2 regions of the Hansschlegelia sp. genome follow, and region 1 is predicted to be linked to the other one. Evidence: predicted binding sites of a transcription regulator. Region 1 holds the regulator's gene; the other holds the start of a gene.

Region 1 (14,429 bases):
GATCCGCACGCTGTTCGTTTCCATGCAGGAGCTGAACAAGGGCGCACGCCGGCCGAAGGGCGTTCCGGAAACCAAGCTGAGAAAGATCGGCGTCGTCGGCGCCGGCTTCATGGGCGCAGGCGTCGGCTACGTCTCCGCGCAGGCCGGGCTCGAGGTCGTGCTGATCGATCAGACCCAGGAGGCGGCCGACAAGGGCAAGGCGTTCGCGCAGAAGCTGATTTCGGGGCAGGTCGCGAAAGGCCGCGCCACCGGCGCCGAGCGCGACGCGCTGCTCGGCCGCATCACGGCGACCTCGGACTATGCGGCCCTCGCGGACTGCGACCTGGTGATCGAAGCGGTCTTCGAGGACCCGCGGGTGAAGGCCGAGGTCATCGGCAAGGTCGAAGCCGTGCTGAGAGACGACGCGATCTTCGCCTCCAATACCTCCACGCTGCCGATCTCAAGTCTCGCCAAGGCGTCGCGCCGTCCCGAGAATTTCGTCGGCATCCACTTCTTCTCGCCGGTCGAGAAAATGATGCTGGTCGAGGTGATCGTCGGCGCCCAGACCGGCGAGGCCGCGCTGGCCGCCGCGCTCGACTATGTCCGCGCGATCAGGAAGACGCCGATCGTCGTGCGGGATTCCCGCGGCTTCTTCGCCAACCGCTGCGTCATCGCCTACATGCTCGAGGGGCATCTGATGCTCACCGAGGGCGTGCCCCCGGCGATGATCGAGAACCTCGCCAAACAGGCCGGCATGCCGGTCGGGCCGCTTTCGCTGAACGACGAGGTCGCGCTCGATCTCGGCCTCAAGATCGTCCGCGCGACCGAAGCCCAGCTCGGGCCGCAGGCCGTGAACCCGGCCCAGAAGGCGCTGCTTGAGACGCTCGTCGAGAAGGAGGGCCGCCTCGGACGCAAGAACGGCAAGGGCTTCTACGACTATCCGGAGGGCGGCAAGAAGCGGCTCTGGCCGGGCCTCGTCGATCTCCAGACGAAAAGGCTCGATCCGGAGACGCTCGACGTCGGCGAACTCCGCAACCGGATGCTCGTCGTCCAGGCGCTCGAGGCCGCCCGCACCGTCGAGGAGGGCGTGATCACGGACGTGCGCGAGGCCGATGTGGGCGCCATCCTCGGCTTCGGCTTCGCGCCCTTCACCGGGGGGCCGCTGTCCTGGATCGACGGCATGGGCGCCGCGCGGTTCGTGGAGCTCGCCCGCAGCCTCGAGGCCAAGCACGGCGAACGGTTCCGGCCCAACGCCCTGCTGGTGGAGCTCGCCGAAGCCGGCGAGACGTTCTACGGCCGCTTCGCCGGCGCCGGAGAACACGCCGTCGCGGCCGCGTGAACGGAGCCGTCTTGCGCGGCGAACGGCGCGTCCGATAAGCCACGCCGCACGCCTGAGCCGCGCCTGTCCGCCGCGGTTTCCTGGGCAGGACGGGACATGACGGCACGCAGGCTTCTCCCCATGATCGCCGCCGGGACGGCCCTGCTGGCGGCGGCGACGATCCTGGCCGCGCTGGGCTGGCAGGCGGTCCGCATGTGGCGCGCCGCTCCGACGCCGGCGGACCAGTCCGCGGCCGCTCCCGAGGCGCCGGATCCTCTTGCGGCGCGTCAACCGATCGCGGCGTCCGAACTGCTCGCGCACGAGCCGGACGTCCCATCGCAGTTCGTGCTGCTTCCGACCGTGAAGCCTGCCGCGTTCTGCAAGGCGCTCGGCCCGATGGGGCTTTCGAACCCGACGTTCCAGGGCGCCGTATGGCCGGTGCGGAGCTGGACCTGCGTGGCCGATCTCCTCAAGCCGGTCGCGGGCGACGAAGCGGCGGTCTCAAGCCTGTTCGTCTCGGCTCGCGGCGACGATCCTGACCGCCTCGAGACGCTGCGCATCAAACTCAACCTCCTCGACCCGACCACGGCGCCGGTTGCGAAGGCCATCGCCAGGGACCTGTTGCGGAAGATGTTCTGGGGACTTGGCTTCCCCGCGCCGGAGGCGGCGCTGGAGGCGGTCGATCAGTTGCGCGAGGGCGCTTTCGAAGAGGGCGGCGTCCGCTATGACCTGCAGCGAGAATTCGGCGCGCCGCGCTTCAACCTCATCATCACCTTCCCGCAGCGCCTCGGCGCCGGGGGCGAGGATCGTTTCCTGCCACCGCGCTGAGCGCGGCCACGACCGGAGACCGCAAGAATGCCGCGCTCAGTCGATGTCTACTTCTCGATCGCGTCGCCATGGAGTCATCTCGGTCACGCGCCCTTCATGGAGCTCGTCGCGAAGCACGGGCTGACTGTCCGCTGGCGGCCGATGGCGCTCCCTCCCCTGTTCGCGGCTACGGGCGGCGTTCCCCTGCCTCAGCGATCGCCGCAGCGGCAGCGCTACCGTTTCGTGGAGCTGCAGCGCTGGGCCGAGAAGCGCGGCCGCGACATCAACTTCCGGCCGAAGCACTGGCCCTTCAACGCGCAGCTTGCGGATGGGGCGGCGCTCGCGCTGGTCGGCATCGGCGAGGACCCGGCCGGCTTCATTGGCGCGGCCATGCGGGGCGTCTGGGAACAGGAGCGTGACCTCGCAGATCCGGCGACGGTGCATGAGCTTCTGGTCGCGCACGGCCTCGATGCGGATTCGGCGCTGGCGGCCGCGACCTCCGAGCCCATCACCGCGGCCTACGAGGCGAACCGGCTGGAGGCTGAGCGGACAGGCGTGTTCGGGGCCCCGGCCTATGTGCTCGACGGCGAGGTGTTCTGGGGTCAGGATCGGCTCGATCTGCTCGACGAGGCGCTCGCCTCCGGCCGCCCGCCTTATGTCGCGGATTTCTGATCCCGGCGCGGCTCGTCGCGGACCGACGCCAAGGAGACAATCGATGCGCGCGTTCGCCCTCGCCGCCCTGTTTCCCTCCGCGCTTCTGCTGACCGCGGCCGCGCCGGAATCTCAGCCTGCCGGCCGCTATCAGCTTCAGCCAACCGACGGTGGCTTCCTGCGGCTCGACCGGGACACGGGCGCCACCGCGTTCTGCTCGCCCTCGGGCGAAGGCTATGCCTGCCGGGCTGCATCCGAGGAGCCGGCGGCGAACGGCGCCGAGGTGGCGCGGCTCGAGAAGCGCCTGGCGGCGCTGGAAGAGCAGGTGCGGGCGCTCACGCGGCCCGCGGCGGCGGCGCCCAAGGACGGCCCGGCCGAAAGCGACGGTTCGCTGCGTCTGCCGAGCGACGAAGAAATCGGCAAGGTCACGAGCTTCCTCGAACGCGCCTTGCGGCGGCTGAAGGAGCTGGGAGAGCAGATGCAGAAGGAGGAGCCGTCGCAGCGCGAGCGGCTTTAGGGCGTCAGTGCAGCGTGCGCACCGCGTGAGGGCTCTCAAGCGCAAAGGCCGGGATCGCGACCACGAAGGGCTGATCGTTCTCGGTCAGCATGTGGTAGTCGCCCACCATGATGCCTGACGGGGTCGGCAGCGGCGCGCCGCTCGTATAGGTGAAGGACTGGCCGGGCCGTAGCGTCGGCTGCTCGCCGACCACGCCGGGGCCCCGCACCTCCTCGGTGCGCCCATGGCCGTCAGTGATGCGCCAGTGCCGGGCGATCAGGCGGACCGTCTCCTCGCCCTCATTCACGATCTCGACCGTGTAGGCGAAGACGTAGCGTTCCTCGTCTGGCTCGGATTCGGACGCCAGGAAGCGGGGCGAGACCGTGACCCGGATCGCGCGCGTCGTGGCGGTCCAGGAATGCGTTTCTTCGGGCGTCGACGCGGTCGGCTCAGTCATGAGCGCAGGATAAGCGCTCCGCCACGGCGGCCGTCAAGCGGCCGCTTCGGCGGCCGCGGCGGCCATCGAGCGCAACCAGAAGTGAACGCGCCCCACGGCGGCGGCAGGGCGCGTTCCAAGATTCAGCTTGATCGGCGCCATTGCGTCACATTTACTGAGCCCCGGCCCGCGTCCCAAAGAAAAAATCACTAAAGACGGGCCAAGGGGAAACGACAGCGCGTCCGCCAAGAAGATGCGCAACGCTTCCGCGCGTCCGAGTCAAAGACCGGGCGGCGCGACAGGGGAGGATTTACGTGAAAGACCTGCCAGAAAAACCAGAGCGGCCGAAATCCGCCAGGAACAGTCTCGGTCGTCGAGGCTTCCTCGTCGGCGCGGCTGCCGCCGGCGCAGGGTCGGTGGCCGCTCCGGCCGTCGTGCGCGCCCAGGCCGCTGTTCGGCTGAAGTTCCAGTCAACCTGGCCGAACAAGGACATCTTCCACGAGTTCGCAACCGATTTCGTGAAGCGCGTCAACGAGATGGGTTCCGGGCGGATCCAGGTCGAGCTGCTCCAGGCGGGCGCGGTCGTGCCGGCTTTCCAGCTCATCGACGCGGTATCGACCGGCGTGCTCGACGGCGGCCACGGCGTCGCGGCCTACTGGTACGGCAAGAACAAGGCCTTCTCGCTGTTCGGCACCGCCCCGCCCTTCGGCTGGAACGCCAATCAGCTGCTCGCCTGGATCAAGTATGGCGGCGGCCAGCAGCTTTACGATGAACTCGTCCAGGGCGTGCTCAAGCTCAACGTGCAGGGCTTCCTCTCGGGGCCGATGCCGACCCAGCCGCTCGGCTGGTTCAAGAAAGAGATCACCAGCCCCGACGACCTGAAGGGCATAAAGTACCGGACCGTCGGCCTCGGCGCCGACCTGTTCAAGGAGCTCGGCTCGGCCGTCACCATTCTGCCGGGCGGCGAGATCGTGCCGGCGATCGACCGCGGGCTGATCGACGGCGCGGAGTTCAACAATCCGTCGTCGGACAGGGTGCTCGGCTTCCCGGACGTGTCGAAGATCTACATGGTCCAGAGCTACCATCAGGCGCTCGAGTGCTTCGAGATCCTGTTCAACAAGCGCAAGTTCGACGCCCTGCCGGCCGAAGTGCAGGCGATCGTCCGCTACGCCGCCGAGGCCGCCTCGGCCGACATGTCCTGGAAGGCGCAGGACCGCTACTCCAAGGATCTGGAGGCGATCAAGGCCGCAGGCGTCAAGGTCATCCCGACCCCGAAATCCGTGCTGGAGGCGCAGCTCGCCGCCTGGGACAAGGTGATCGCCCACACGCAGGACCCGTTCTTCCAGAAGGTGATCGAGAGCCAGAAGAGCTTCGCCAAGCGCGTCGTCGGCATGACGCGCGAGATGGAGGCGCCGCGGGACCTCGCCTACGAGCACTTCTTCTCGCAGGCGTGACGCCTGTAACGGCGGCCGGCCTACGGGCCGGCCGCTCCGCCTCGCGTCGCCATTCCGGAAACCCTCCCCATGCAATTCTATCTACTGGCCGTCGACCGCTTCAATGCGGCCGTCGGCAAGCTGTTCGCATGGTCGATCGTCGTTCTGACGCTCGTGATCACCTACGAGGTCGTGTCACGACGCCTGCTCGGCGCGCCGACGACCTGGGCTTTCGACGCAAGCTACATGCTTTACGGCCTGCTGTTCATGTCGGCCGGGGCGTACACGCTGTCGCGCAACGGCCATGTCCGCGGCGACTTCCTGTACCGCCAGTGGCGTCCGCGCACCCAGGCGGGCCTGGATCTCGTGCTCTACATTCTCTTCTTCTTCCCCGGCATTCTCGCGATGGTCTACGCCGGCTGGGTCTTTTTCGAGCTGTCCTACGAGACCAACGAGACGAGCTCGTTCTCGCCCGACGGGCTTCTGCTCTGGCCGTTCAAGCTGATCATCCCGATCACCGGCGTCCTGATGGCGATGCAGGGCGTGGTGGAGGTCCTGCGCTGCGTGGTCTGCCTCCGGAGCGGCGAATGGCCGCAGCGGCAGAGTGACGTCGAGGAAACCGAGCAACTCATTCTCGCCGAGGCCGCCGCAAACCGGGTCGAGATCGACCAGGACAAGATCTCCGTCGACGAGGCCAAGCTGTGAGCGCCATGATCACCGATCCCATGATGGGCGTGATCATGCTCGCCCTGTTCGTCGTGCTGCTTCTTCTGGGATTTCCGATCGCCTTCACGCTGATGGCGCTCGGCGTCGCGTTCGGCTACTACGCGATGGGGGACACGGTCTTTCAGCTGTTCGTTCAGCGCACTTACAGCGTGATGTCGAGCGACGTGCTGATCTCGGTGCCGCTGTTCCTGTTCATGGGCTATCTGGTCGAGCGCGCCAACATTCTCGACCGGCTGTTCCGCTCGATCCAGCTCGCGGCCGGCGGGCTGCCAGGCTCCCTCGCGCTCGCGACGCTTCTCACCTGCGCCCTGTTTGCGACCGCCACCGGCATTGTCGGCGCGGTGGTGACCCTGATGGGGCTGCTCGCCTTCCCGGCGATGCTGCGCGCCGGCTACGACACCAAGCTGTCGGCCGGCGTCGTCTGTGCGGGCGGCTGCCTTGGCATCCTGATCCCGCCGAGCGTGATGCTGATCCTTTACGGCGCGACCGCCGGGGTCTCGGTCGTAAAGCTCTACGCGGCCGCCTTCTTTCCCGGGCTGATGCTCGCCGGGCTCTACATGCTCTATGTCATCGTCCGAGTGGTGCTGAACCCGTCGCTCGCGCCGAAGCTGCCGCCGGAGCAGCGGGCCGGCTCCTACCTCACGGTGCTATGGGCGCTCGCGACCTCGTTCCTGCCGCTCGCGCTGCTGATCTCGGGCGTGCTCGGCGCGATCATCGGCGGTTACGCGACGCCGTCCGAAGCCGCTGCGATCGGCGCGATGGGCGCCATGCTGCTCGCCGTCGCGTATCGCCAGCTGACTTATGAGAAACTGCGGGAGTCGGTGTACCTCACCGCCCGCGCCTCCGCGATGGTGTGCTGGCTGTTCGTCGGCTCGTTCGTGTTCTCGGCCGTCTTCGCCTATCTGGGCGGCCAGTCGGTCGTCGAGAACTTCATCGTCGGGCTGGACCTCACCCCGGTCCAGTTCCTGATCCTGACGCAGGTCATCATCTTCGTGCTCGGCTGGCCGCTCGAGTGGACGGAGATCATCGTGATCTTCCTGCCCATCTTCCTGCCGCTGCTCAATCACTTCAACATCGACCCGCTGTTCTTCGGCGTGCTGGTCGCGCTCAATATCCAGACGTCGTTCCTGTCGCCGCCGGTGGCAATGGCGCCCTTCTACCTCAAGGGCGTGGCGCCAAAACACGTGACGATCAACGAGATCTTCGCCGGCGTGATGCCGTTCCTGTTCATCGTGATGTTCGCGATGGCGCTGTACTACACCTTCCCGCAGATCGGCCTGTGGCTGCCGAACAAGCTTTACGGCGGCGGCTAGAGGCCGGGGCCGCGCGCCGCCGGATGTCAGCCGGCGGCGCTGTCGTCGAAGTCCTGTTCCTCGAGCGCCGTGACCTGCTCGGCCGAGAAGGTGTAGCGCGTCGAGCAGAAGTCGCAGGTGACCTCGATCGAGCCGTCATCGGTCAGCATGTCGCGCCGCTCCTCGGCCGAGAAGCTCTTCAGCATGCCGAGCACCCGGTCACGTGAACAGCGGCAGGCTTCGCGGACGCCGCGGCTTTCGAAAACGCGGATCTCGCGCTCGTTGAACAGCCGGATCAGCAGCCGCTCGGGGGCGAGCGTGGGATCGATCAGCTCGTGATCCTCCACCGTGCCGACCAGCGACTGGGCCTCCACCCAGGCGTCGTCCTCCTCCGTCTCGGAGAACGCCGCGCCCTCGGGCGCGTCGCCGGGATCGAGATCCGGCAGCCGCATGCGCTCGGGCGCCTCGGGAAGGAACTGGACCAGCAGTCCGCCCGCGCGCCACGTATGGTTCGGGCCGGCGCCGTCGCCAGCCGACAGGGTCTCGGCGACCGCGAGCCGCACCCGGGTCGGGATCTGCTCTGACTGCCGGAAATAAGCGTGCGCGGCGTCCTCGAGCGAACCGCCCTCGAGCGCGACCACGCCCTGGTAGCGCGACATCTGCGGCCCCTGGTCGATCGTCAGCGCCATATGGCCCTGCCCGAGCAACGCCCCGGTGGATCCGCGCTCGGGCACACGCTCGGCGTCGAACCGCGCGCAGGCGCGCACTTTGTCCGGGGCCTCGAAATCGACCACCAGCATGCCGATCGGCCCATCAGACTGCGTCTGGAGCTGAAAACGCCCGTCGATCTTGAGCGCCGAGCCCAGCAGCACGGTCAGCGCCACCGCCTCGCCCAACACCTTGGACACCGCGGGCGGATAGGCGTGGCGCTCGATCACGCGGTCGATCGCCGGCCCGAGCCGGACGACGCGACCGCGCACGTCGAGTTCCTCGATCTGGAACGGCAGGATGCGATCGTCGCCGTCCTCCCGGATGGCGGCGGAGTCAGTTTTGGTCATGCTCGACTGTTACGCCCCGACGGCGCCGAAGCACCAGGCCAGAACGCCCTTCTGCGCGTGAAGGCGGTTCTCCGCCTCGTCAAAGACAGCCGACTGCGGTCCGTCGATGACCTCGTCGGTCACCTCCTCGCCGCGATGCGCCGGCAGGCAATGCAGGAATATGGCGTCGGGAGCGGCCTTTTTCATCAGCCCCTCGTTCACCTGGAACGGCCGCAGCAGATTATGACGCCGCTCGCCGTCGCGGTCGCCCATCGAGACCCAGCTGTCGGTGACGACGGCGTCGGCGCCGTCCACCGCCGTGTCGGCGTCATGACCAAGCGCGATCTTGGCGCCTTCCTGGCGCGCCCAGTCCAGGATCTGGGCGCCCGGGCTAAGCTCCGCGGGGGTCGCGATCCTGAGATTGAAGTCGAAGCGCGCCGCGGCGTGGATCCAGGAGGCGAGCACATTGTTGGAGTCGCCCGTCCAGGCGACGGTGCGGCCGCGGATCGGCCCCTTGCGTTCCTCGAAGGTCATCACATCGGCCATCACCTGACAGGGGTGCGAAACCTTGGTCAGGCCGTTGATGACCGGCACGGTGGCGTGCCTCGCGAGTTCGAGCAGCGCGTCGTGCTTCAGCATGCGGATCATGATCGCGTCGACGAAGCGCGAAAGCACGCGCGCGGTGTCGGCGATCGCCTCACGTTCGCCGAGCTCGATCTCCTTGCCCGTCACCATCACGGGCTCGCCGCCGAGTTCCCTGATGCCCACGTCGAACGACATGCGGGTCCTGAGCGAAGGCTGCTCGAACACCATCGCGACGAACTTGCCCGCGAGCGGCTTGTCCTGAGCGTCGGCCGGCGTACGCCGGCGCGCCTTGATCGCGGCGCCTGCGTCGAGGATCTGGCGGAGCGTCGTTCCTGGCAAGTCGCTGAGATCGAGGAAATTCCGGACCGCGGCGCTCATTCGGCCGCTCCCCGCGCCAGCAGGCCGGCTTTGCGTTCGATCGCCGACAGCCCCCGATCGATCCGTTCGACCGCCTCCCCGATTTCCTTCTCGGTGACGACGAGTGGCGGCAGCAGGCGAACGACATTGTCGCCGGCGCCCACCGTCAGCAGCCGCTCGTCCCTGAGCGCCGCCACCACGTCCGTGTTCGGCACGAGGCAGCGCAGGCCGAGCAGGAGCCCCTCGCCCCTCACCTCTCCGACGGTCATGGGATGCGCGTCGATAACCTGCGCGAGACGCTGGCGGAACAGCAGCCCCATGCGCGCGACGTGATCCAGGAAGCCCGGCTCGAGCACCACGTCCAGCACCGCATTGCCGACCGCCATTGCGAGTGGGTTGCCGCCGAAGGTCGAGCCATGCACGCCGGCCGTCATGCCGTCGGCCGCCTCCTGCGTGGCGAGGCAGGCCCCCAGCGGGAAGCCGCCGCCGATGCCCTTGGCGATCGCCATTACGTCGGGCCGCACGCCCGCATGCTCATAGGCGAACAGCTTGCCCGTGCGCCCGACGCCGGACTGGACCTCGTCGACGACGAGCAGGAGGCCTTCACGGTCGCAGATCTCCCGCAACGCGCGCAGCGCGGCGGGCGGGAACACCCGAACGCCGCCCTCGCCCTGCAGGGGCTCCACCAGCACGCCCGCGGTCTCGGGGCCGATCGCCGCCTCGACCGCCGCAATGTCGGCGAACGGAACCTGGTCGAAGCCCTCGACCTTCGGCCCGAAGCCTTCGAGATATTTGGCCTGCCCGCCGGCTGCGATCGTCGCGAGGGTCCGGCCGTGGAAGGCGCCCTCGAAGGTGATCAGGCGGTAGCGTTCCGGCTGGCCATTGGCGTGGAAGTGCTTCCGCGCGAGCTTGATCGAGGCCTCCAGGGCCTCGGCGCCCGAGTTGGTGAAGAACACGACGTCCGCGAAGGTCCGCTCCACCAGCCGCCGCGCCAGCCGCTCGCCCTCCGGAATGGCGTAGAGGTTGGAGACATGCCACAGCTTCTCGGCCTGCGCCTTCAGCGCCTCGACGAGATGCGGATGGGCGTGGCCAAGGGAGTTCACGGCGATGCCGGCGGCGAAATCGAGATAGCGCTCGCCGCCTTCCGTCACGAGCCAACAGCCTTCGCCTCGCTCGAAGGCGAGGCCGGCGCGGGCGAAGACGGGCATCAACGCGGAAGCGGCGGTCACGGCGGAACCCTTTTCGGCGTTCCGGCGCACTGCGCGGATCGCTCCGATAGCCGCCGGAAAAAGAAAAAGAGCCGCCCCAGCCGAGCGGCTCTTCGATCGGCGCGATAATATAAAGAGCGCCTGCTCTGTCAATCGCCGCGAGCGGCGGAATGCTTGGTTCTGAGGGCTTTCCGCGGCAGTGGACCGGCTGTGGACAACCCGCCGGCATCCGGCTGGGGAAAACCCCACTGTTGCATTCCGGACTCTTTACGGTGAGTCGCGGCATATCGTACTTTAAGAACCGTTAAGGCACGACATCTCGTGCTCACCTTCGTCTTCCAAGTGGATGAGGCGGCCACGCCGTCGGGCGCAGAAACGCGTCGCGACGGACGCCGCCGGATTCCGCGGAGTCGACGGCACTGGAGGATCCGATGCAGTGGACCGATGAGCGGGTCGAGCTTCTGAAGAAGCGCTGGGCCGAAGGCCTGAGCGCGAGCCAGATCGCGGCGGAGTTGGGCGGCGTCACGCGGAACGCGGTGATCGGTAAGGTTCATCGCCTCGGGCTCTCCGGCCGGGCAAAGGCTGCGCCGAGCGGCGTCGCCCGCCTCCGGGCCAAGCCTGCCGCCGCGCCCCGGCGCGTCGCCACCGCCACGCCCGCGCCGAGCCAGCAGAGCTACGGCGTGCGCGGCAACGTGGCGCTCGCGGCCGCGCCCGTCTCGGCGCCGCGGTCGGTCGCCGCGCCCCGCCTCGTGCCTCTCGAGATCGTGGAGAGCGCCGCGCTGGTCTGCGAGCGGGTCACCATCATGGAGCTCCGCGAAAACATGTGCCGCTGGCCGCTCGGCGATCCGAGCCAGCCCGAGTTCCGCTTCTGCGGCGGGCGCTCCTCGCCCGGCGACGCCTATTGCGGCCACCACGCCGCGATCGCCTATCAGCCCGCGCATGACCGGCGCCGCGACCGCCGCCCGGCCCCGGCTCTCACGCACTGAACCCTGCGTCACGCGGAGCGGTCCTGCCGAGGCCGCTCCGCCGCGCATTTTTCCACGACACGCTGTCTCCAATGTGATCCACGCCGGCTTTCCGGCGTAGGAACGAACACGTCTTGCCATTGTTGTCGGTGAACGCGACGTCGCGAAACGCCGCGTCTAGGTTCATCACGACTTCGGCAGAACCTGCTTCGTACTCGCTTTGGAGAGTCTCAAATGCGCGCGATACGTCTGATCGCACTCGTTCTGCTCATCGTCGGCGGCCTGAACTGGGGTCTGGTCGGCCTGTTTGACTTCGATCTTGTCGCGGCGATCTTCGGCGCCGGCTCGGCGCTCGCCAGGATCGTCTATGTCCTCGTCGGCATCTCGGCGATCATCAGCATCGCGCCGCTCGTCTCGGAGGCGAGCGCAGACCGCCGCCTCGCCTGAGGGCGACTCTTGCGCCGGTCCCCTCGGGGACCGGCGGCTATTGCTGGCGGGCGAAGGTCTCGTCAAACGAGTAGCCGGCGCCGCGCACCGTCCGGATCGGGTCCGGCTTGCGGCCGCGGTTGATGGCCTTGCGCAACCGGCCGACATGGACGTCCACCGTCCGCTCGTCGACATAGACGTCGCGGCCCCAGACTCCGTCGAGCAGCTGCTCGCGCGTGAAGACGCGGCCGGCGGACTGCATCAGGAATTCGAGCAGGCGGAACTCGGTCGGCCCGAGATGGACCTCCCGGGCGTGACGGCGGACGCGGCGGTTCTCGCGGTCGAGCTCGATGTCGCCCGCCTTCAGCGTCCGCGAGACGTGCTCGGGCTTGACGCGGCGGAGCAGCGCGCGGACGCGGGCGAGAAGTTCAGGCACCGAGAACGGCTTCACCACATAGTCGTCCGCGCCGGTCGCGAGGCCTCGTATCCGCTCCCCCTCCTCGCCGCGCGCCGTAAGCATGATGATGGGGAGCAACTCGGTCTCCCGCCGGGTCCGCAACCGGCGGCAGATCTCAATCCCCGAGACGCCCGGCAGCATCCAGTCGAGCAGCAGCAGATCGGGCGGCGACTCCCGCAGCCGGATCTCGGCCTCGTCGCCGCGCACGACGGCCTCGACCTCGTAGCCCTCGGCTTCGAGGTTGTATCGGAGGAGCGTCGTCAGGGCCTCTTCGTCCTCGACGATCATGACGCGTGGCTTCATCGGGGCGCCCGTCAGTGTCCGAAGTCCATCGCCGTCGCGCTGGTCAGATCGGCCTTCGGCCGTTCGTCGGTCAGCGGCACGCCGTGGACGAGGTAGTAGACCGTCTCAGCCACGTTGGTGGCGTGGTCTCCGATCCGTTCGATGTTCTTCGCGCAGAACAGGAGATGGGCGCAGAAGCCGATGTTGCGCGGGTCTTCCATCATGTAGGTGAGGAGTTCGCGGAACAGCGAGTTGTACAGCGCGTCGATCTCGCCGTCGCGATTCCAGACTTCGATCGCCTTGGTCTCGTCCCGCCGCGTATAGGCGTCGAGCACGTCTTTGAGCTGCGCGAGCGTGAGATCCGAGATGTGCGCCACGCCGCCGGCGAGCTTCGGCGGCTGGAACTGTCCTTCGAGCGCGACCACCCGCTTGGCGATGTTCTTCGCGAGATCGCCGATCCGCTCCAGATCATTGGCGATGCGCAGGGCGGCGACGACTTCCCGCAGGTCGATCGCCACCGGCGCGCGCCGCGCGATCGTGCGGATCGCGTTCTCCTCGACCTCGTTCTGCAGGCGGTCGATGGAGCGGTCCCACTCGATCACCCGTTTGGCGAGCGGCGTGTCCCGCCGCAGCAGGGCGTCGATCGACTCCGCGACGAGTTTCTCGCAGAGGCCGCCCATCTCGGCGAGCTTGTCGCCGAGCTCCTTGAGATCGGCGTCGAACGCGCTGACGATATGGTCGGTCATGGCCTTTGTGCCTTCATCTACGTTGAAGCCGAGACGTCTCAACATCTCAGCCGAAGCGGCCCGTGATGTAGTCCTGCGTGCGTCGGTCATGAGGGCTCATGAAGATCTGTTCGGTCTCGCCGAATTCGACGAGTTCGCCGAGATACATGAACGCGGTGTACTCGGACGTGCGCGACGCCTGCTGCATGTTGTGGGTGACGATCGCGATCGTGTAGTCCGCCTTGAGCTCGTCGATCAGTTCCTCGATCTTCGCCGTCGAGATCGGATCGAGCGCCGAGCACGGCTCGTCGAGCAGGATCACCTCCGGCCGCACCGCGATGGTGCGGGCGATGCACAGGCGCTGCTGCTGCCCGCCCGAGAGACTGAGGCCGCTGGCGTCGAGCTTGTCCTTGGCCTCGTTCCACAGCGCGGCGCGCCTGAGCGCCGCCTCGACGCGGCCGTCGAGCTCAGACTTCGAGATCGACTCGTAGAGCCGGACGCCGAAGGCGATGTTGTCGTAGATCGACATCGGGAACGGGGTGGGCTTCTGGAACACCATGCCGACCCGGGAGCGCAGCAGGTTGAGATCGAGCTTGTGGGACAGGATGTCGATCCCGTCGAGCAGCACCTCGCCCTCGGCGCGCTGCTTCGGATAGAGGTCGTACATCCGGTTCAGGACCCGCAGCAGCGTGGACTTGCCGCAGCCCGACGGTCCGATGAACGCGGTGACCTTGCGCTCGTAGATCGGCAGGTCGATGCCTTTGAGGGCCAGCGAGTCCCCATAGAAGAATTTGAGATCGCGGATCGAGATCTTCTCGGCCTGGCCGGCCCCCACATGAACCTTCCGCTGGTCGGCCGGCCGGGCGGCGGACACGGGGGGGATCGTGGTCGCGCGCGCGACGTCAGTGCTGGTCATTTCCGACTCCCGGCTGCGAGTACGCGGGCCGCGATCGACAGCGCGAGAACCGCGAAGGTGACGAGGAGCGCGCCCGTCCAGGCGAGCTGCTGCCAGTCAGTGTAGGGGCTGAGGGCGAACTGGAAGATCACGACCGGCAGGCTCGACATCGGAGCGTTGAGGTCCGAACTCCAGAACTGGTTGTTGAGCGCGGTGAAGAGCAGCGGCGCCGTCTCGCCGGAGACGCGGGCGATCGCGAGCAGCACGCCCGTGATCATGCCGGCGCGCGCAGCCCGGTAGGCGATCCGCTGGATCACGATCGCCCGGGGCAGGCCGAGCGCCGAGGCCGCTTCG
Region 2 (14,429 bases), on a different contig from region 1:
CTTGGCGCAACGCACCGCATCGATGACGATGCCGGCCGAATTCGGCGAGTCCCAGACGTCCAGCTTGAGCTCGACGGAAAGCGGCGCGCCGCCGAACGCCGTGCCTTCGAGCCGGATGTAAGCGGTCTTGCGATCGGTCAGCCACGGCACGTGGTCGCTCGGTCCGACGTGCACGTCGGACGCCGGCAGCGGCACGTCGAGCTGGCTCGTCACGGCTTGGGTCTTAGAGACCTTTTTCGACGCCAGGCGAGAGCGCTCCAGCATGTTCTTGAAGTCGGAATTGCCTCCGAAGTTGAGCTGGTAGGTGCGGTCGAGCCTGACGCCACGCTCCCGGAACAGGTTCGCCAGAGTACGGTGCACGATGGTCGCCCCGACCTGGCTCTTGATGTCGTCGCCGATCAGCGGCAGCCCCCGGTCCCTGAAGCGCTGGGCCCATGCGGGATTGGAGGCGATGAAGACCGGGACGCAGTTGACGAAGGCGCAGCCGGCTTCGAGGGCCTGCTCGGCGTAAAACTCCGTCGCGCGCTGCGAGCCGACCGGCAGATAGGAGACCAGCACGTCGGTCGCGCTCTCCCGCAGCGCGTTCGCCACCTGGACCGGCGGCGCCTCCGATTCCGGGACGTCGTCCGTGAGATACTCGCCGATCCCATCAAGCGTGGGGCCGCGCAGCACCACCGGCCCCGGCTCGGGCAGCTCGGCGAACCGCAGCGTATCGTTCGGCGCCGCGAGCAGCGCCTCGCGCAGCGGGCGGCCGACCTTTGCGGCATTGACGTCGAAGGCGGCGGAAATCGAGACGTCGTCGACATGGTAGCCGCCGAGGTCAGCGCTCATCAGGCCCGGTATGGGCTCGTTGCCGCGCGCGTCGCGATAATACGCCAATCCTTGCGCGAACGAGGACGCGCAATTCCCGACGCCCACGATGCCGACCCTAAGCGATGACAAACCCTGTCTCCCGATTCGCCGCACGAGAGCGGCGCGCCCTGAAGCGGACGCTACGTAACTGCGCTAGGTTTAGCGCTCGTCACCCGATCCGCGCTGAAACGCCGCGCGAAAGGACCGTGTTCCCAAAACCCTAGCCGGGGCGAACCTTTTTTCTAATTCCCAGCCTCATCAACGGGAACAAAGCAGCGGAAGCTGCCGTTCCAGCGCCACCCGCCACTGACCCTCGGACGGCTATGAGCTCAGCGCAGACGACCACGGATCACGACGTCATCCGCAGATGGACGGCCGGGCGAGCCGAGCCGCCGCCATCCGGAGCGCGCGAGGCCGGGTCGGCCGGAAACCTGCGCCCGAACTTCGGTCACAAGGAAGAAAGTCTCGAACGGGCCGGCTGCAACGACTTCTTCCGGAACGGGCAGGACTGAAAACATGGCGCAAACTGTTCTGATCACCGGCGGCGCCGGCTTCATCGGGCGCCACGTCGCGTCCGCGTTGATCGCGCGGGGCGACCGCGTCCGCATCCTCGACAGCCTCATCGAGCAGGTCCACGGCGAAGACCCGGCGGTGCCGCTTGCGGACGATTTCATCCGCGGCGACGTCCGCGACGCCTCGGCCATGGCGCGCGCGCTCAAGGGCGTCGACAAGGTGGTGCACCTCGCGGCCGAGGTCGGGGTCGGCCAGAGCATGTACGCAATCGACAAATACGTGGCGGTCAACGACCTCGGCACCGCCGTGCTGTTCCAGGAGCTGATCGATCAGCCGGTGCAGCGCGTCGTGGTGGCGTCCTCGATGAGCGTCTATGGCGAGGGCCTTTATCGCGACGCCGACGGCGCCCTGCTCGAGGAAGTGCAGCGCGTGAAGGGCTCCGCCGGGGCCTGGGACCCGACTGACGCTCAGGGGCGCCCGCTGATCCCGGTGCCCACGCCCGAAACGAAGCGCCCGAATGTCGGCTCGGTCTACGCTCTGACCAAATACGTCCAGGAGCGGCTGACGCTGAACGTCACCGCGGCGTACGGCATGGAAGGCGCGGCGCTGCGCCTGTTCAACGTCTATGGCCCGGGCCAGGCGCTCTCAAACCCCTATACGGGCGTCCTGGCGATCTTCGCCTCGCGCATCCTCAACGGTCAGGCGCCGCTTGTGTTCGAGGATGGCGAGCAGCGTCGCGACTTCGTGAACGTCGACGACATTTCGCGCGCGTTCCTGACCGTCCTCGACAGGCCGGAGGCCAATGGCGAGGTGTTCAATGTCGCGAGCGGCCGCGACCGCTCGATCAAGGACGTGGCCGTGTCGCTGGCGCGCGTCATGGGCCGCGAGGATCTCCAGCCGGAGATCGCCGAGAAGGCGCGCTCGGGCGATATTCGCCACTGCATCGCTGACGTCTCGAAGATCGAGCGGACCCTTGGCTTCCGGGCCGAGCGCGATTTCGAGAACTCGCTGGGCGATCTCGTCGAATGGGTCAGTCAGCAGACGCCCGTGGACCGCGTGGGCGACGCCCGGCTCGAGCTTGAGAGGCGGGGGCTGATGCGATGAGCGTCGGGTCCCGCGGCGGCGGCTCGTCCCGCGCCCCAGCGCTCGTGACCGGCGGCGCAGGCTTCATCGGATCCAATCTGGTCGATCGCATCGCGCGCGACGGCGGGCCCGTGCGCGTGCTCGACTCGCTTGCGCGGCCTGGCGTCGAGATGAATGTCGAGTGGCTGCGCCGCCGCCACCCCGAACGGGTGGAGGTGGTGATCGCCGACGTCCGCGACATGAGCGCTGTGACGGCGGCGATGCGAGACGTGACCACCGTCTACCATCTCGCTGGCCAGACCGCGGTGACGACCAGCCTCGTCGACCCGCGCGCGGATTTCGAAGTCAACGCACTGGGCACGATCAACGTGCTGGAGGCCGCGCGGCAGAACGCGCGGCGACCGGCTGTGATCTTCGCCAGCACCAACAAGGTTTATGGCGATCTGGGCGACGTCGAGCTCGTGCAGGAGCAGGACGGGTACGCGCCGGTCGACGCCGCGCTGCGGCGCTACGGCGTCGGAGAGAGCCGACCGGTCGATTTCCACACGCCCTATGGCTGCTCTAAAGGCGCGGCGGACCAGTACGTCCTGGACTATTCGCGCAGCTTCGGCCTGCCGACGGCGGTGCTGCGGATGAGCTGCATCTACGGACCCCGCCAGCTCGGCACCGAGGACCAGGGCTGGGTCGCGCATTTCGCGCGCTCGGCGCTCGAAGGCTCGCCGCTGACGATCTATGGCGACGGGTTGCAGGTGCGCGACGTTCTGCATGTCAGCGACGCGGTCGAGGCCTATGTGGCCGCCGCCGAGCGGATCGAGGCGATCTCAGGCCGCGCCTTCAATCTCGGCGGCGGTCCTGAAAACGTCGTGAGCCTCAGGGCCGTCATGGCGGCGATCATCGAGCTGACCGGCCGACCCATCGCGTCCGAACTCGCGCCGTGGCGAGCCGGCGACCAGCGCTACTACGTGTCCGACACGCGCCGCGCCGCTCAGGAGCTCGAACTGCCGCGGCCGCGCCACTGGCGCGACGGGCTTGGCGATCTCATCGAGTGGCTGTCCTCGATGCGCCGCGAAGCGCCCGCGCTCGCCGTGGCGGGAGGCGCGGCGTGACGAAGCCGCTCGCCGCCCGCCGGCTATCGGGGGCGGACCGCTGATGAGCGAAGCCTCGGAGCTCCGCCTTCTGCTGACCGCCGACGCGGTCGGGGGAGTCTGGACCCACGCGGTCGAGCTCGCCGCCGGGCTGTCGTCGGCCGGCGTCGCGACGACGCTTGCGACGCTTGGTCCGGCGCCGACCCCACGCCAGATCGCAGCCGCGGAAGTCTACCCGGGCGTGACCGTCGCGCCCACCGGCCTGCCGCTGGACTGGCTGGCGCGCTCTGCCGGCGAGATCAGCGATGCGGCCGAGGCGCTCGCCGCCTTTGCACGGGCGGCCTCAGCCGACGTCGTGCACCTCCATAGCGCAGCCTACGCCCTGGCCGATTACGGCGTTCCGGTCATCGTCAGCTGCCACTCCTGCCTTGCGACCTGGTGGGAGACGATGCGCGACGGCCCACCGGCCGCCGACTTCGAGTGGCGCGTCGCCGCGACGGCGCACGGCCATGTCGCCGCTGACCGTCTGGTCGCTCCGACCGCCGCCTTCGCCAGAGCGACCCGCGCGGCCTACGGGCTGGCGCATGAGCCGGTCGTGGTGCCGAACGGTATCGGCGCCGCGCCGCGCGACGAGCCCGTCTCTCCCGGAGCTGCGAGCGTCTTCACCGTCGGCCGGCTCTGGGACGAGGCCAAGGACGTCGCGACGCTGGACCTGGCGGCGGCGCGCATCGCCGTCCCGTTCGAGGCCGCCGGCGCGCTGGCTTCCCCGGACGGCGCTGCGGCGATCCGGCTTCAGACCATACAAGCGCTCGGCCAGCTCAGCGCGGACGAGGTCCGGGCGCGGCTCGCCCGCCGCCCTGTGTTCGCCTCGGCCGCGCGCTACGAGCCCTTCGGTCTGGCCGCGCTGGAGGCGGCGCGCGCAGGTTGCCCGCTCGTGCTCTCCGACATCCCGACGCTGCGCGAGCTCTGGAACGGAGCGGCGCTATTCGCGGCGCCGGGCGACGCCGACGGCTTCGCCGATCACATCGCCCGCCTGCTTGATGCGCCCAATGAGCGGGCCCATTTCGGCGCCCTCGCCCGGCAGCGCTCGCGCCGCTTCACCCGGGACGCGATGACCGCCGGCATGCTCCGGCTCTACCGCGAGGCGCTCTCTGCTCCCGATCACGTCGGAGCAGCGGCATGAGGATCGTCTACTTCACCCATTCGCTGCGATCCTGCTGGAACCACGGCAACGCGCATTTCGTCCGTGGCGTGCTCCGCGAACTCGCGCAAGCCGGCCATGAGGTGTCTGCGCTTGAGCCGGAAAACCCCTGGAGCGTGCAGAACCTCGTCGCGGACCATGGCGAAGCCGGCTTCGCGCCGTTCCTATCCGCCTATCCGGAGCTGTCCTTCGAAACCTATGGGGATGAACCTGACCTCGCCGCCCTCACGGAGGGGGCGGATCTCGTGCTCGTCCACGAGTGGAACGAGCCGGCGCTGGTGAACGCGCTCGGCCGCCTTCGCGCGCAGGGGGCCCGGTTCACGCTGCTGTTCCACGACACGCATCACCGGATGGCGAGCGAGCCGGATGCGATGGGCCGCTACCGACTCGACGACTATGACGGCGTGCTGGCCTTCGGGGCGAGCCTCGCGGATGCCTATCGGAGACTCGGTTGGGGCCGCCGCGCCTTCGTCTGGCATGAGGCCGCGGACACCCGCCTGTTCCACCCGCCGGCCATTGAGGGCGAGCGCGACGGGCTCGTGTGGATCGGAAACTGGGGCGATGACGAGCGCAGCGACGAGCTCCGCCGCTTTCTGCTCCGCCCTGCGGCCGCGGCCGGCCTGCGGCTGGACATCTACGGGGTCCGCTATCCCGGCGAAGCGCTGAAGGAGCTCGCCCGCCATGGCGCGAGCTATCATGGCTGGCTCGCCAACCCCCGTGCGCCGGACGTCTACGCCCGCCATCTCGCGACAGTGCACGTTCCCCGCCGGCTTTACGTGCAGAGCCTGCCGGGCATCCCCACCATCCGGGTGTTCGAGGCGCTCGCCTGCGGCGTTCCGCTGCTGTCGGCGCCCTGGGCGGACAGCGAGCGCCTGTTCGAGCCCGGTCGCGACTTTCTAGTCGCGAACGATGAAGCCGAGATGACGACCCACATGCGCGCCACGCGGAACGATCCGGAGCTTCGTCAGGAGCTCGCGCGCAATGGCCTCGCGGCCATTCGCGCCCGTCACACCTGCCGGCATCGCGCCGAGGAGCTCCTCGGCTTCGTCTCGGAACTGCGCGCGTCACAGATCGAGAGCGCCACGGTATGAAGATCGCGTTTTACGGATCGAGCCTGCTGTCGTCCTACTGGAACGGGGCGGCGACCTACTACCGGGGGGTGCTGTCCGCGCTCGCCCGCCGCGGGCACGAGATCGTTTTCTATGAGCCCGACGCGTTCGACCGGCAGTCGCATCGCGACATCGAGCCGCCGGACTGGGCGAAGGTCGTGGTATGGCCGGCGACCGAGGATGGCCTGCGCAGCGTGGTGGCGGAGGCGCCGGACGCGGACGTGGTGGTCAAGGCGAGCGGCGTCGGCGTTTTCGACGACGAACTCGTGGCGCAGACCATGCGCGCCGCCCGGCCGGACGCGCTGCGCATCTTCTGGGACGTGGACGCGCCGGCGACGCTCGCCGAAATCCGCGGCCGTCCAGGCCACCCGATCTCCGACGCGTTCGGCCAGATCGACATGGTGCTGACCTATGGCGGCGGCGACCCGGTGGTGAACGCCTATGAGGGGCTCGGCGCGCGTCGTTGCGTGCCGGTCTACAATGCGCTCGACCCGGAGAGCCATCATCCAGTCGCGCCGGATCAGCGCTTCGCCTGCGACCTCGCCTTTTTGGGCAACCGCCTGCCCGACCGTGAGGCGCGGGTAGAGACCTTCTTCCTCGAGCCCGCGGCGCGCCTTCCCGAGCGCTCGTTCCTCCTCGGTGGTTCGGGCTGGGAACATCGTGCGCTGCCGGAGAACGTGCGCCATCTCGGCCACGTCTACACACGCGACCACAACGCCTTCAACGTGACGCCCCGCGCGGTGCTCAACATCGCCCGCGACAGCATGGCGGCGACCGGCTTCTCGCCCGCGACGCGCGTGTTCGAGGCCGCCGGCGCCGGCGCCTGCCTGATCACGGACGCCTGGGAAGGGCTCGAGCTGTTCCTGACGCCGGACGAGGAGGTGCTGGTGGCCCGTGACGGAACCGACGTCGCCGAGCACATCGCCGGCCTCACGCGCGAGCGCGCCGAGGCGATCGGCCAGCGCGCGCTGCGTCGGGTGCTGGCCGAACACACCTATGAGCGCCGCGGCGACCAGGTCGACGCGCTGCTCAGGCGGGAGATCGCCGCCAAGCGGGAGAAAAACGCCGCATGAGCTCGCGTCCGCTCGACATTGTGGTGCTCGGGCTTAGCCTCTCCTCCTCCTGGGGCAATGGCCACGCCACCACGTTCCGCGCCCTGTTGAAGGCGCTCGCCGCGCGCGGCCACCGCATCCTTTTCCTCGAGCGGGACCAGCCCTGGTATGCGAGCCACCGCGACCTGACGGACCCGGATTATTGCGAGCTAGCGCTCTACGACAGCGTCGCCGAGCTCGACCGCTGGCGGGAGCGGATCGCCAACGCCGACGCCGTGATGGTCGGCTCCTACGTGCCGGACGGGACCGAGGTCGCGCGACGGGTCCGCGGCTTCGTCCGCGACGGCGCCTATCTGTTCTACGACATCGACACGCCCGTCACGCTGGCTGCGGTCGACCAGGCGCGCTGCGCCTACCTCACGCCGGACGTCATCCGGCTGTTCGACGTCTATCTGTCGTTCACCGGCGGGCCGACGCTGCGGCGGCTTGAGACCGATTACGGCGCGCGCGCGGCGCGCCCGTTCTACTGCTCGGTCGACCCGGAGGCCTTCGCGCCGCAGGACCTGCCGAAGCGATGGGACCTCAGCTATCTCGGAACCTACAGCCCCGACCGACAGCCGAAGCTGGAAAGCCTTCTTCTGGAGGTCGCGCGTCGCGCCCCGGACCTGCGGTTTGCGGTCGCCGGGTCAGGCTACCCGGCGGATCTCGCCTGGCCGGCGAACGTCGAGTGGATCCCGCACCTGGCGCCGCCGGAGCTGCCCGGCTTCTACGCGGCGAGCCGCTTCACGCTCAACCTGACGCGCGCCGACATGACGGCCGCCGGCTACAGCCCGAGCGTGCGGCTGTTCGAGGCCGCGGCGACCGGGTGCCCGGTCGTCTCCGACAATTGGGCAGGGCTCGACGAGCTTTTCCGGCCAGACCAGGAGATCGTCATCGCCGGGGACGCCGACGACGTGCTGCGCGCGGTGCGGGAGTGGCCTGCGGAACGCGTCGCCCGGCTTGCGGGCGCTGCGCGCGCCAAGGTGCTCGGCGGCCATACCGCGAGCCATCGCGCGCGGCAATTCGAGACCTATGTGCACGAGGTGCAGGCGGGTTCTGGCGAGACCGGAGTCGGCGAGGAGGCTTCGAGGGGCCTCGCGGTGGGAGCGTGACGATGTCGGAGATGCGATCGGGCGGAAAGACGGCGGTCGTCGCCGGAGGTGCGGGGTTCCTGGGCTCTCACCTCTGCGACCGGCTGATCGCGGACGGCGCCCGCGTGATCTGCATCGATAATCTGCTCACCGGCCGGATCGAGAACCTGCGCCAGTTCGAGCGCGAGCCGCGCTTCACCCTGATCGAGGCCGACGTCATCGATCCCCTGCCCCAGCGCATCGCCTCGGGCCGCGATCGGATCGACGAGATCTACAATCTCGCCTGCGCGGCGTCGCCGCCGCACTATCAGGCGGACCCTGAGCACACGATGCTGACGAGCGTCATTGGCACGCACCAGCTGCTCGGCCTCGCAGCCGGCAAGGGCGCGCGCTTCATGCTGGCATCGACCAGCGAGGTCTATGGCGACCCGGACGTCCATCCCCAGCCCGAAACCTATCGCGGCAACGTCAACCCGATCGGCCCGCGCGCCTGCTACGACGAGGGCAAGCGGGCGGCCGAGTGCCTCGCCTCGGACGCGCTGAGGGCCCGACGCGTCGACGCCCGCATCGCCCGCATCTTCAACACCTACGGCCCCAGAATGCAGCCGGACGACGGCCGCGTCGTCTCGAACGTCATCTGCCAGGCGCTCAGCGGGCGGGACATCACCGTCTATGGCTCGGGCGAGCAGACGCGCTCGTTCTGCTACGTCTCGGATCTCGTCGAGGGCTTCATCCGTCTGATGGCCTGCGACAAGGATCTGCCGGGGCCGATCAACCTCGGCAATCCGCAGGAGCTCACGGTCAACGAGCTCGTCCGCCTCGTGCTGGCCCATCTGGGCGCCGACTGCGTCGTCGTGACGAAGCCGCTTCCGGTGGACGACCCGCGCCGGCGGCGCCCGGACATCAGCCGCGCCAAGAGCTATCTGGGCTGGGCGCCGCAGGTGACGCTGGAGGCTGGGCTCGCGGAGACCTGCGCCTATTTCGCGGAACGCGCCGCCGAGTTCCGGCAGCGCCCGGCGGAGGCGGTCGTCAACGGCGCGGACGCCGTCGAAGCGGGCCTTCTCTAGAGAGAGAAAACGCGCTCGAGGAGGATGTCGCGATGTTGAAGCCGGTCTACTTCTCCGAACCGAAAGACGGCGCCCAGGTGGGCTGGTGGGCCGTGGACGAGCACGGAACGCCGGTGTTCGGCCCCTACCCGACCCGGGAAGCCGTGCTTGTGCATATCGCCGAGAAGCGCGGCGCCGATCAGATCGCGGACGACGGCCAGGGCTGACCGGCGCCGGAACGATTTCCGGCCTCGCGAATTCCTCCTCCGAAGGCGCTTGAGCGCTCAATGGAGGAGGCTGCAAATGGCCGAACAGACAAACTCGAATGAGACGCATCGCCCGCAGGTCGCCGATCTGCGAAAGACCGTGGACGATCTCACGCGCCGCGTGAGCCGCATCAACGGCCGGCCGCGGCACATGTCGCACCGCCTGTTCGAAGAGGATGACGATCTCGCCACGACGGTGCGCGCAGGCGCAACGCGGGCGCGCGACACCCTCGTTCAGCACCCCGGCCTCGCTGCGCTCGGTCTTGCGGCCGCGGCCGGCGCTGTGATCGCCATGACGATCTGCTCGAGCGACCGCCGGCGGGCCTCGGACCGCTGGTGGGGCTGATCGGCAGGAGGAAGAGCCATGCCTGCGAAATCGAAGTCGCAGCAGAAGGCCGCCGGCGCGGCCCTGTCCGCGAAGCGCGGCGACACCAAGAAGAGCGACCTGAAGGGCGCGTCGCGCTCGATGGCTGATTCGATGACGGAAAAGGAGCTCCACGAGCTCGCCTCCGGCGGCCGAAAGGGCAAGCCGGAGCACGTTTCGAAATCAGAGTAGTCGACGTCGCGCCGGCAGCGCGCCGCGTCAGCTGGACTTCAGCCTAAGGTCCCGGGAACAAATTCCCTGCTCAAGAGTTCCTCTTGTGCCTAAAAACTGGAGAGGAACCATGCCCATGCTGAAGCGCATCACGCTCGCCGCCGCCGCCACCGCCCTCATGCTTGGCGGCGCTTACGCGCAGTCCAATGACATGAAGCACGACGGTACGTCGTCCATGGACAAGGGCTCTGCGAGCGGCGACCAGAAGACCTCCCCCGGCACCACCGGCGCGATGAACGACGTCGCTCCGAACGTGCAGAAGAACCCGGACGAGGTGCAGAAGCAGCAGGCCGACCAGGACGCCCGGCGCGGCGGCGGGGCCGAGACGCCGAAGTCGTCCGACCAGCCGAAGTGATCAGAAGCGGCGCGCTCTTCGGGCGCGCCGGCCGGCAGGCGTACAAGGCGGCGGCTTCGGCGCGCCGCCTTTTTTACGTCAGGCGAATACGCCCGTGATCCAGTAGCTAGCGGCGGCGATCAGGGCGGCCGCCGGGAGCGTCAGAACCCAGGCGATGACGATGTTGCTGGCCACCGCCCAGCGCACGGCGGAGGTGCGTTTCGCCGCGCCGACGCCGACGATCGCGCCGGTGATCGTGTGAGTCGTCGACACCGGCACGCCGAGCCACGTCGCAATGAACAGCGTCAGCGCGCCGCCGGTCTCGGCGCAGAATCCCTGCATCGGAACCAGCCGGGTGATGCGCGAACCCATGGTGTGGACGATGCGCCAGCCGCCGCAGAGCGTCCCGAGCGCCATCGCGGCCTGACAGCTCAGCACCACCCAGAGCGGAATGTGGAACTCGCCGCCGAGATGGCCCTGCGAGTAGAGCAGCACCGCGATGATGCCCATGGTCTTCTGGGCGTCGTTGCCGCCATGGCCGAGCGAATAGAGCGAGGCCGAGACGAACTGCAGCCGGCGGAACTCGCGGTCCACTCCGAAGGGCGTCTGCCGCACCACCGCCCATGAGACCACCAGCACCAGCAGCAGGGCCAGCAGGAAGCCGACGAGCGGCGACAGCACGATCGCCGCGACGGTTTTGCCGAGGCCGGTCCAGACGATGACGCTGAAGCCCGCCTTCGCCAGCGCGGCCCCGACCAGCCCGCCGATCAGGGCGTGCGAGCTGCTGGACGGAATTCCAAGAATCCAGGTCAGGACGTTCCATACGATTGCGCCGATCAGGGCGCAGAAGATCACCCTGGGATCGACGATAGCGGCGTCCACGATGCCGGTGCCGATCGTCTGCGCGACATGCAGCCCGAAGAACAGGAAGGCGATGAAGTTGAAGAAGGCCGCCCAAAACACCGCGTAGCGCGGGCTCAGGACCCGAGTCGAGACGATGGTGGCGATCGAGTTGGCCGCGTCGTGCAGGCCGTTCAGGAAGTCGAAGAGCAGCGCTACTCCGATCAGTCCGATCAGGAGCGGCAGGGCGAGCGTCGCGGCCTCCGTCATCGGTCGCTCAGACGTTTTCGATCATGATGCCGCTGATCTCGTTCGCGACGTCCTCGAAGCGGTCCACGACGTCCTCGAGATGCCGATAGATCTCGCTGCCGACGAAATACTCCATCGCGTTGTCGCGGCCGGCCGACTGGAAGAGCTTTTTCAGCCCTTGGTCGTGCAGATCGTCCGAGCGCCCTTCGACGCGGGTGACCTGCTCGGTGATCTCGCTGATCCGGGTGGCGTGCTTGGCGATCGCGCTGAGCAGCGGAACCGCTTCGGCGGTCAGATTCGCGGCCTCGACGACCGTCACGCCCATCTCGCGCATCAGCGGGTCGAAGCTGCGCAGCTCATAAAGCGTGATGACCTTGGCGGTCTTGTTCATCTGGTCGATGGCGTCATCCATGGACTGGATGAGGTCCTTGATGTCGCCGCGATCGAAAGGGGTGATGAAGCTGCGCCGCACGGTCTGCAGCACCTCGCGCGCGATATCGTCCGCCTCATGCTCCCAGCGGACGATCTCGGCGCAGTAGCGGGGCACCTCGTCGCCGCCTTCCAGCAGCTTCTGCAGCGCGTGCGCGCCGGCGACCAGCGTGCGCGAATGCCGTTCAAACAGGTCGAAGAACCTGTCCTCGCGCGGCATCAGTTTCCGGAATGCGCTCAGCATCACCTTTGGCCTCTCGTCGCGTCGCCGCCAGGGCGAGAGTTGCGGATCCGGACGCCCGGCTCCGCTTGGCAGGTGAAGGAAAATGTAGGCGCTGTCCAGTGGCGGCCCAGCGCGCCGGGCGGGAAGCGTCACATTGCCGTCATGCGCTGTGGCGCCGTTACGACGGGCGGAGCGACTCAGGCGGCCGGGGCGCGCTCCCAATAGCCGACCACCATGTGGCGGTCGCGCGCCAGCTTCCACGCCGAGCGAAGATGGGCGCGGATCTCCTTCGCGGCGCCGTACTCGCAGGCGACCCAGGCGTAAGCGTCGTCGGCTTCAGGCCGGAGCGCTGACGCCACCGCCTGCGCAAGCGGCGAACCGCCGTCGGCCGGCGCGGCGGAGCGGTGCAGCCAGCGAATCTCGAAGCCGTCCGGCGCCTCCAGTCGAACCTCCTCGCTGGGCCCGCCGACCTCGATCAGGGCGGTCCCGCGGGCCCGCGCGGGCATCAGCTCCAGCGTTCGGGCGATCGCCGGCAGGGCGGTCTCGTCGCCCGCAAGCAACGTCCAGCCGGACTGCGGCGCCATCTTGCCGACAGGCCCCGCCATGCCGCACACCGCGCCCGGTTCGGCGCGGACGGCGAAGCTGGCGCCCGGCCCCGGATCGTCGTGCAGCACGAAGTCGATGTCGATCTCGCCCGCTTCGGGCCGCACGCAGCGCACGGTGTAGTAGCGAACGGCGGGCTTGCGCTCCTCCGGCGGCCAGACGATCTGCCCGTCAGCCCCCACCCGCGGCCATTCCGGCTGCGCCACTCCGTCTGGCGGGAAATACAGCCGGACGTGGATGCCCTCGCGGGAGTCGAAGCGGGCGAGATCCTCGCCCGAGAAGGTCAGGCGGCGCATCTTCGGCGTGAGCTCGACTGCCGACTTGAGGGTGAGCTCGCGAAAGTCGGCGATCCGGTCGGACGCCGCGACATTGCCGCGCCACGCGATTGTCGGCGTAAAGCCCTCACAGAACTCCTCGACATGCTCGGCCACGAAGGCGCGCAGCAGCTCGAGCGATCCCATGTCCTGCGCGGTGAGCTCCACCTTGAGGGCCGTCGCCGTGACCTCGATCGCCCCGCTGCCGACCCCGAGGTCGACAAGGGTCCGCCCGTCGACAAGCTCGCAGAGCACGTCGTGCTCCTGCATGTGCTCGATCAGCAGCGACGCCACGCGATGCGGGTCCGGCAACGTCACTTCGGTGCGTGAGATCAGAGACGCCACTATGCCCTCCGCGCTGCGTCGCGCTGACCGCGCGACAGGCCGACATCTATGACGCAAGGCGGCGACGGGGCAATCAATTCCAGCTTGATCGACTTATTCTAATTTCAGCCTGAACATAAACTTGAACTGACTGCGCCGCATGCCATGACTTGCAGGATCGCCTCTGCTTCATCGTTCGCGGCAAAGGCCGCCGAAGCCGCCCATGTCGCGATCGGCGCCCCCGGCGACTGATGCGGAAGCCGCATCGCTTCGCGTTTTCCCCGCTGTTGTCCACAGCGCTCCAAGGCGGCGCTGGCGGTCCCGAAGCTGAGGGGAATCAGCCTCCTCAGCGATCACCGCAAGCGGCCATCAACGTTTGATTCACTTCTGCCGGAACACTATATCTTGTGGCGGAAGGCCGGGCGTTCACGAGAGCTAGCGTGGATAACCCCATTTCCGACTCGACCCGTCGGCGAGACTCGCTTTAGGTTTGTCCCTCTCAGCGGGGTCGTCCAAAGGCCCCGGCGAGAGTCAGACCATCTCGGAATTCGACGGGCAGAGGCGGGCAGCCTCCCCGGACGCCGTCGCGCAAACCTTTGCGCGGGATCGCCCCCTCATGCGTTGAGCATGACGGGCCAAATGCTGCGCCGCGCGAGCGGCCCGGACGCGTCGCGGGGGCGCATCCGGTCTGAATTGGAGCTTCGGACGTCATGCGCATCGAACGTCGCTACACCAAGGCCGGCCAGTCTCCTTACGCCGAGGTTCCGTTCCGCAAGGCGACGAGCGAGATCCGCAATCCGGACGGCTCGACCGTGTTCCGCGCGGCTGACATCGACGTGCCGGAGGCGTGGAGCCAGGTCGCCGTCGACATCCTGGCGCAGAAGTATTTTCGCAAGGCGGGCGTGCCGGCGAAGCTGAAGGCGGTCGAGGAGAACACCGTCCCGTCCTGGCTGTGGCGCTCCGTCGCCGACGAGGCTGCGCTCGACGCGCTGGCGGAGTCCGAGCGGTTCGGCCCGGAGCGCGACGCCCGGCAGGTGTTCGACCGGCTCGCCGGGACCTGGACCTATTGGGGCTGGACGCACGACTATTTCGACACCGAAGAGGACGCCCGCGCCTTCTTCGACGAGCTCGCCTACATGCTGGCGACGCAGAAGGCCGCGCCGAACTCCCCGCAATGGTTC

The links. The regulator PhoB, encoded in region 1, activates phosphate uptake and scavenging genes when phosphate is short. The targets are predictions, from matches to a motif close to TGTCATNNANCTGTCAT.
Region 2: the regulator PhoB is predicted to act here: its motif matches at 12,155-12,171, upstream of VM780_RS02165 (DUF47 domain-containing protein).

Annotation. Positions count from the first base shown of each region.
Region 1 is NZ_DATLJK010000002.1:26,228-40,656, forward strand. It holds gene VM780_RS00530 (3-hydroxyacyl-CoA dehydrogenase NAD-binding domain-containing protein) at 1-1,318, shown strand, start outside; gene VM780_RS00535 (DUF6030 family protein) at 1,415-2,125, shown strand; gene VM780_RS00540 (2-hydroxychromene-2-carboxylate isomerase) at 2,153-2,776, shown strand; gene VM780_RS00545 (hypothetical protein) at 2,820-3,272, shown strand; gene apaG (Co2+/Mg2+ efflux protein ApaG) at 3,277-3,708, opposite strand; gene VM780_RS00555 (TRAP transporter substrate-binding protein) at 4,011-5,141, shown strand; gene VM780_RS00560 (TRAP transporter small permease subunit) at 5,211-5,825, shown strand; gene VM780_RS00565 (TRAP transporter large permease subunit) at 5,831-7,159, shown strand; gene VM780_RS00570 (Hsp33 family molecular chaperone) at 7,186-8,196, opposite strand; gene argF (ornithine carbamoyltransferase) at 8,206-9,138, opposite strand; gene VM780_RS00580 (aspartate aminotransferase family protein) at 9,135-10,325, opposite strand; gene VM780_RS00585 (GcrA family cell cycle regulator) at 10,757-11,311, shown strand; gene VM780_RS00590 (DUF378 domain-containing protein) at 11,525-11,737, shown strand; gene phoB (phosphate regulon transcriptional regulator PhoB) at 11,775-12,476, opposite strand; gene phoU (phosphate signaling complex protein PhoU) at 12,488-13,201, opposite strand; gene pstB (phosphate ABC transporter ATP-binding protein PstB) at 13,248-14,096, opposite strand; gene pstA (phosphate ABC transporter permease PstA) at 14,093-14,429, opposite strand, start outside.
Region 2 is NZ_DATLJK010000004.1:151,991-166,419, reverse strand. It holds gene VM780_RS02230 (inositol-3-phosphate synthase) at 1-831, opposite strand, end outside; gene VM780_RS02225 (NAD-dependent epimerase/dehydratase family protein) at 1,369-2,469, shown strand; gene VM780_RS02220 (NAD-dependent epimerase/dehydratase family protein) at 2,466-3,554, shown strand; gene VM780_RS02215 (glycosyltransferase family 4 protein) at 3,598-4,716, shown strand; gene VM780_RS02210 (CgeB family protein) at 4,713-5,825, shown strand; gene VM780_RS02205 (CgeB family protein) at 5,822-6,916, shown strand; gene VM780_RS02200 (CgeB family protein) at 6,913-8,046, shown strand; gene VM780_RS02195 (UDP-glucuronic acid decarboxylase family protein) at 8,058-9,092, shown strand; gene VM780_RS02190 (hypothetical protein) at 9,125-9,298, shown strand; gene VM780_RS02185 (hypothetical protein) at 9,375-9,683, shown strand; gene VM780_RS02180 (DUF3008 family protein) at 9,702-9,893, shown strand; gene VM780_RS02175 (hypothetical protein) at 10,003-10,287, shown strand; gene VM780_RS02170 (inorganic phosphate transporter) at 10,366-11,376, opposite strand; gene VM780_RS02165 (DUF47 domain-containing protein) at 11,384-12,028, opposite strand; gene VM780_RS02160 (siderophore-interacting protein) at 12,205-13,269, opposite strand; gene VM780_RS02155 (vitamin B12-dependent ribonucleotide reductase) at 13,959-14,429, shown strand, end outside.